Linked DNA regions of Rhodopseudomonas palustris HaA2. The protein of the gene in region 1 binds, or shares a complex with, the protein of each later gene. Links are inferred from orthologs where the notes say so. Each region holds a gene or a part of one and is shown on either strand. Other genes may lie near its edges.

What was found.
Region 2: the proteins of secA (region 1) and secY are in contact, whole or in part, in a crystal structure (PDB 3DIN), measured with the Thermotoga maritima proteins. The link is inferred for Rhodopseudomonas palustris HaA2 from one-to-one orthologs. Residues at the interface, in WP_004082002.1 of Thermotoga maritima: Glu261, Ala262, Arg263, Lys300, Ala301, Arg302, Thr303, Ile304, Ile305, Leu323, Tyr324, Asp325, Pro326, Val329, Ser330, Tyr333, Ile336, Lys340, Phe345, Val349, Glu363, Phe364, Tyr374, Ser375, Gly376, Gly377, Glu393, Ile395, Thr482, Ser483; in WP_004081795.1 of Thermotoga maritima: Glu108, Gly109, Glu110, Glu111, Ala236, Glu237, Arg238, Arg239, Ile240, Thr241, Ile242, Gln243, Tyr244, Ala245, Arg246, Arg247, Val248, Thr249, Gly250, Arg251, Arg252, Val253, Tyr254, Gly256, Ala257, Ser258, Thr259, Tyr260, Leu261, Pro262.

What each region holds. Positions count from the first base shown.
Region 1 is NC_007778.1:592,847-596,598, reverse strand. Bases 239-3,629 are described here. They hold secA (preprotein translocase subunit SecA), read right to left. Parts: upstream 3,280-3,629; coding sequence 439-3,279; downstream 239-438. Other genes in these bases: RPB_RS02680 (peptidylprolyl isomerase), read left to right, coding at 3,619-3,629. In the rest of the region: RPB_RS02690 (L,D-transpeptidase family protein), read left to right, coding at 1-134; more of RPB_RS02680, read left to right, coding at 3,630-3,752. UniProt on the Escherichia coli protein: Required for protein export, interacts with the SecYEG preprotein conducting channel.
Region 2 is NC_007778.1:2,662,825-2,665,917, reverse strand. Bases 1-2,863 are described here. They hold secY (preprotein translocase subunit SecY), read right to left. Parts: upstream 2,167-2,863; coding sequence 835-2,166; downstream 1-834. Other genes in these bases: rpmD (50S ribosomal protein L30), read right to left, coding at 2,814-2,863; rplO (50S ribosomal protein L15), read right to left, coding at 2,316-2,801; RPB_RS11645 (adenylate kinase), read right to left, coding at 1-838. In the rest of the region: more of rpmD, read right to left, coding at 2,864-3,008; rpsE (30S ribosomal protein S5), read right to left, coding at 3,065-3,093. UniProt on the Escherichia coli protein: The central subunit of the protein translocation channel SecYEG. Consists of two halves formed by TMs 1-5 and 6-10.

The DNA.
Region 1 (3,752 bases):
CCGCCACCAAGCCCCAGCTCAAGCCCTCGGTCGACACCGGCGCCGCAAAGCCGGCGACGACGGCCACGATCACCGGCGCCGCGCCCGTGGTGTCGTCGAATAATTTCGACAGCCGGTTCTCGGCGTTCCGCTGAGGCGGCTCGCCTCGGCCGCCGCGTGGGTCGCCCACGACACCACCACCTCGTCATTCCGGGCGCCGCGCAGCGGCGAACCCGGAATCCATACGCCGCAGCATCGCGGTCGAAGGACAGCGCCGATCGACGCTGCGCATCACCACTGAGCACAGGGGTTATGGGTTCCGGGTTCGCGAGCTGCGCTCGCGCCCCGGAACGACGAACCTGGGATGAGCGTCGGGCGGCAGCATCGCAAAATTCGCCAAACGACAATGCCCGGCACGAGCCGGGCATTGCTGCGTTTCGATGAGCCGAGGGCGACGCGTTACGCGTACCGGCCGTGGCAGTGCTTGTACTTCTTGCCGCTGCCGCACGGGCAGTCCTCGTTGCGGCCGACCTTGCCCCAGGTCTCGGGGCGGTTCGGGTCGCGGGCGGACTTGTCGACGCTGTCTGCAGGTGCCAGCGAGACGTTGGCGAACGCCATTTCGTCCTCGCCGGTGTTGGGGTCCATTTTGTGGACCTCCATCGGCGGCAGCTCCTGCGGCTGATCCGGCGGGATGATTTCGACCCGCATCAATTGCGCCGTCACCGCCTCTCGCAGATGCGCGCTCATCTCCTGGAAGAGGCCGAACGCCTCGGACTTGTATTCCTGCAGCGGATCGCGCTGGCCGTAGCCGCGCAGGCCGATCACCTGACGCAGGTGATCCAGCATCACCAGATGCTCGCGCCACAGATGATCGAGCGTCTGCAGCAGGATGCTCTTCTCGGCGTAGCGCATCACGTCGGGGCCCCATTGCGCCACCTTCGCCGCCATGTGCTCGTCGAACACCTTGACGATCCTCGCCAGCAGCTCCTCGTCGGCGATGCCCTCTTCCTTGGCCCATTCGTCGACCGGAATCTCCAGGCCGACGACGCGGTGCAGCTCGTCCTTGAGGCCGGCGACGTCCCACTGCTCCGCATAGGCGTGCTCGGGGACGTGCTTGGCGACCAGATCCTCGATGTAGGTGTGGCGCATGTCGGTGACGGTTTCGACCACGCTGTCTTCTTTCATCAGATCGATGCGCTGATCGAAGATCACCTTGCGCTGGTCGTTCTGGACGTCGTCGAATTTCAGCAGATTCTTGCGGATGTCGAAATTGCGCGCCTCGACCTTCTGCTGCGCCTTTTCCAGCGCCTTGTTGATCCACGGATGGATGATCGCCTCGCCCTCCTTGAGGCCGAGCCGGGTCAGCATGGTGTCGAGCTTGCCGGAGCCGAAGATCCGCATCAGATCGTCGTCCAGCGACAGGAAGAACTTCGAGCGGCCGGGGTCGCCCTGACGGCCGGAGCGGCCGCGGAGCTGGTTGTCGATGCGGCGGCTCTCGTGGCGCTCCGAGCCGATGATGTACAGGCCGCCGGGGCGCTTGGCGGTCTTGGCCGGCTTGCTGCCCTTGGCGGGCTCGATCTCGATCTCGTCCTCGGCGTTGAGCACGATGTCGCGGAAGCGCTCGATGTCGGCCTTGATCTGCTCGACCTTGGCGGCCTTCTCGGCCTCGTCGGTGATCCCGGCGGTCTCCTGCGGGATCCGCATTTCCAGCGAGCCGCCGAGTTTGATGTCGGTGCCGCGGCCGGCCATGTTGGTGGCGATGGTGATCGCGCCGGGCACGCCGGCTTCGGCGACGATATAGGCCTCCTGCTCGTGGAAGCGCGCATTCAGCACCGCGAACAGCTTGGCCGGCTTGCCGGCGCGGGCGGCGGCGTAGAGCTTGTCGAGCCCCTTCGGATCGCCGAAATCGATCTGCTTGTAGCCGTTCTTCAGCAGCAGATCGGCCAGCACCTCGGACTTCTCGATCGACGCGGTGCCGACCAGCACCGGCTGCATACGCTTGTTGGCGCGCTCGACCTCTGCGAGGATCGCGGCGTATTTCTCCGCCTGCGTGCGATACACCTCGTCGTCCTCGTCGAGACGCGAGATCGGCAGGTTGGTCGGGATCTCGACCACTTCGAGCTTGTAGATGTCGTAGAATTCGTCGGCTTCGGTCGCCGCCGTGCCGGTCATGCCGGCGAGCTTGCCGTACATCCGGAAGTAGTTCTGGAAGGTGATCGAGGCCAGCGTCTGGTTTTCCGGCTGGACCGTGACGTGTTCCTTGGCTTCCAGCGCCTGGTGCAGGCCTTCCGAATAGCGCCGGCCCTGCATCATGCGGCCGGTGAACTCGTCGATGATCACCACCTCGTCGTTGCGGACGATGTAGTCCTTGTCGCGCTGGAACAGCGTGTGGGCGCGCAGCGCCTGGTTGATGTGGTGCACCACCGAGACGTTCTCGACGTCGTACAGCGACTCGCCCTTGAGCTGGCCGGCGTCGCGCAGCAGCGTCTCGATCTTCTCCATGCCGGCTTCGGTCAGCGCCACCGAGCGCTGCTTCTCGTCGACGTCGTAGTCCGACTTGTCGAGGCTCGGAATGAAGGTGTCGATGGTGTTGTAGAACTCGGAGCGGTCGTCGAGCGGACCGGAGATGATCAACGGGGTGCGCGCCTCGTCGATCAGGATCGAGTCGACTTCGTCGACGATGGCGAAGAAATGGCCGCGCTGGACCATGTCCTCGAGCCGGTACTTCATGTTGTCGCGCAGATAGTCGAAGCCGTATTCGTTGTTGGTGCCGTAGGTGATGTCGCAGGCATAGGCCTTCTGGCGCTGACCGTCGTCGAGGCCATGCACGATCACGCCGGTCGACATGCCGAGGAAGCTGTAGATCTGGCCCATCCAGCCGGCGTCACGGCTGGCGAGGTAGTCGTTGACGGTGACGACGTGGACGCCCTTGCCGGCCAGCGCGTTGAGATAGCAGGCCAGCGTGGCGACCAGCGTCTTGCCTTCGCCGGTCTTCATCTCGGCGATGTCGCCCTCGTGCAGCACCATGCCGCCGATCAGCTGCACGTCGAAATGGCGCTGGCCGAGGGTGCGCTTGGCGGCCTCGCGCACGGTGGCGAAGGCCGGCACCAGCAGATCGTCGAGCGTCTTGCCGGCGGCGAGCTGGGCGCGGAACTCATCGGTGCGGGCGCGCAGCGCCTCGTCGGACAGCGCCGCGACTTCCGGCTCCAGCGCGTTGATGGCGGCGACGCGGGCCTGGTACGCCTTGATCCTGCGATCGTTCGAAGAGCCGAAGAGTTTGCGGGCGAACGCGCCGATCATGCCAGCTTCCTGTCCTTGCGATGTGACTTCGCAGCCTGTCTGCCGTTCACGCGAGCCGTATCAACTCATCGTGACGCCCAGCCACCTATCGGGATACAGGCGCAGCCGCGAAACCATCGGTATTCCAGCAATCGAGGGCCGGCGGTCGGCCGTGGCCGTCCGACGACCTTGATACCCGTGCTAGTGGCGGCAGAGATATGGCTGGGGTAGGGGGATGTCAACGCGCGGCCCGGTGACGGAATTCATCATTTTGACAGAGTTTTCGCGTTGCCAAGGCTCCGTGATTGGGTGACTGTCCCGCCGCCCCCGACACCCCGGCTTTCAGAACAAGGATTTTCCATGACCCCTGCGTCACCCGCAGCCCGTTCGGCCCTGCGCTCCGGCATCATCAGCGCGGCCGCGACCGGTTGTCTCGCTTTTGCGCTGCTCGCGAGCCCGATGGCGCGCGCCCAGGACGCCAACCCGGTGCTGGC
Region 2 (3,093 bases), 2.1 Mb from region 1 along the record:
CCTTTTTGCCAGTCTTCTTCGTGGCTTTCGCCGGCTTCTTCAGACCGGCCGAAGCCGTCTTGGCGGATTCCGCCTTGCTCGAAGATTTTCCGCTAACTGCCTTCTTGGCCGAAGCTTTCTTGGCCGGAGCCTTGCCGGGAGCTTTCGCCTTGCCGGAAGCCTTGGGCTTGCCGGAAGCCTTGGCCGGCTTCGCGCTCTTTTTGACCGCGCGCTTGGCAGCGGCGGTCTTGGCAGCCTTCTTGGCGTTGGCCTCGCCGAGCGCCTCAAGGATCCGGCCGATCTCGCGGGTGACCTCGTCGATGGTCATCATGCCGTCGACGGTCAGCAGCTTGCGCTTGTCCGAATAATACTCGACCAGCGGCTCGGTCTGCAGGCGATACGCGGTCAGGCGCTTCGCCAGCGCCTCGGCGTTGTCGTCGGCGCGGGGCTCCTCGCCCCGCTCGCGCATCTCCGCGACGCGGGTCTCGACCCGGGCCAGCAGCGCGCTTTCGTTGACCCGCAATTCGACCACGGCATCGAGGCCGAGCTTCTTGTCCTTGAGCAGCGCGTCGAGCGCCTCGGCCTGCGGCACGGTGCGCGGAAAGCCGTCGAGGATGAAGCCGTTGGTGGCGTCGGGCTGCTCGATGCGGTCGGAGATGATGCCGATCACCACCTCGTCCGGCACCAGGCCGCCGCTCGCCATGATGTCCTTGGCCTTCAGCCCGACCGGCGTGCCGGCCGCGACCGCGGCGCGCAGCATGTCTCCGGTGGAAAGCTGCACCAGTCCGTATTGCTGAACCAGGCGGGCCGCTTGCGTTCCCTTGCCCGCCCCCGGCGGCCCGAGAAGGATCAGTCTCATTTCTTACGGCCCCTCAACTTCGACTTCCGGATCAGGCCTTCATACTGATGCGCCAGCAGATAGCCCTGCACCTGGGCGACCGTGTCCATCGTGACGCTGACCACGATCAGAAGCGAAGTTCCGCCGAAATAGAACGGCACCGCCGCGTAGGAAATCAGGACTTCGGGGATCAGACAGACGATCGCCAGATAGATCGCTCCGACCGCGGTGATGCGCGTCAGCACGAAGTCGATGTATTCCGCGGTGCGCTCGCCGGGGCGGATGCCCGGGATGAAGCCGCCGTGCTTCTTCAGATTGTCCGCGGTCTCGGTCGGGTTGAACACGATCGCGGTGTAGAAGAACGCGAAGAACACGATCATCGCGATGTAGAACACCAGGAACAGCGGCCGGCCGTGGCCGAACTGGGTGACGATCCACTGGAACCATTCCGGGCCGGTGCCCGAATTGAAGCTCGCGATCGTGGTCGGCAGCAGCAGCAGCGACGAGGCGAAGATCGGCGGGATCACGCCGGAGGTGTTGAGCTTCAGCGGCAGATGCGAGGACTGGCCCTCGAACATCTTGTTGCCGACCTGGCGCTTCGGATACTGGATCAGCAGCCGGCGCTGCGCCCGCTCCATGAACACGATGAAGGCGATGACGACGACCGACATCACCAGCACCAGCAGGATCAGCGCGGTCGACAGCGCGCCCTGACGGCCGAGTTCGAGCATGCTGGCGAGCGCCGAGGGCAACTCGGCGACGATGCCGGCGAGGATGATCAGCGAGATGCCGTTGCCGATGCCGCGCGAAGTGATCTGCTCGCCCAGCCACATCAGGAACATGGTTCCGCCGGTCAGCGTGATCGCCGTCGACAGCAGGAAGAACGCGCCGGGCTCCGACACCACATTGCCGGCGCCCTGCAGGCCGACGGCGATGCCGTAGGACTGGAACGCCGCCAGGATCACCGTGAGATAGCGGGTGTACTGGTTCAGCGTCTTGCGGCCGGATTCGCCTTCCTTCTTCAGCGCCTCGAGCTGCGGCGACACCGTGGTCAAGAGCTGCACGATGATCGATGCCGAGATGTACGGCATGATGTTGAGCGCGAAGATCGCCATGCGGTGGATGCCGCCGCCGGCGAACATGTTGAACATGCCGAGAATGCCGCCGGCCTGCGACTTGAACACCTGCTCCCACACCGTGGGATCGATGCCGGGCAGCGGGATGTAGGTGCCGAGCCGGTAGACCAGCAGCGCGCCGAGCGTGAACCAGATCCGCTTCTTCAGCTCTTCGGCCTTGCCGAGCGCCGAGAAATTGAGGTTGGCCGCGAGTTGTTCCGCTGCAGAGACCATGTCCGGCTTTCTCCCGCGCTACTCGTCCCGTGGTGCCGCCGGATGCGGGCCGCCGAGGGAGCGCCGGGCATCATTTGGTGTGCGAATGTCGTCAATTCCACCGCCGCCGGCAAGGCCGGCGCCCGCTTTCGCGGGCGATGACGGCAATGTTACGCGGCTTCGCCTTCGTCCTTCTTCGGCGCCAGGATCTTCACCGATCCGCCGGCCTTCTCGACCGCCTCGATCGCCGATTTGGTGGCGCCGTGGACTTCGATCGTGAGCTTCGCCTTGAGCTCACCGCGGCCGAGCAGCCGCACGCCGTCGCGCGAGCGACGCAGCACACCGGCCGCGACCAGCGACTCGGCGTTGATCACCGCGCCGGCGTCGATCGTCTTGGCGTCGATCGCATCCTGCAGCCGGTCGAGATTGATCTCGGCGAATTCGAGCCGGAAGATGTTGTTGAAGCCGCGCTTCGGCAGGCGCCGATGCAGCGGCATCTGGCCGCCTTCGAAGCCCTTGATGCGTACGCCGGAGCGCGCGGTCTGGCCCTTGCCGCCACGGCCGCCGGTCTTGCCTTTGCCGGAGCCGATACCGCGGCCGATGCGCATGCGCTTCTTGCGTGCGCCGGGATTGTCGGAAATCTCGCTGAGCTTCATCGCCCTGCCCTCTTACTTCTCGTCGACGACGCGAACGAGGTGTTGCACCTTGGCGATCATGCCGCGAACTTCAGGCGTATCCTGAAGCTCGGTGACCCGGCCGATCTTGTTGAGCTTGAGGCCGACCAGCGTCGCGCGCTGCGAGTGATGGCGGCGGATTGGGCTGCCGATCTGCTCGACCTTGATCATGTTTGCGGCGTTGGCCATCGTCTTCACTCCGGATCGCGTCTTGTCTCTGTCAGCGGGATCGCGTGATCACGCCGTTATTCGGCAACCACTTCCGCATCGCCGC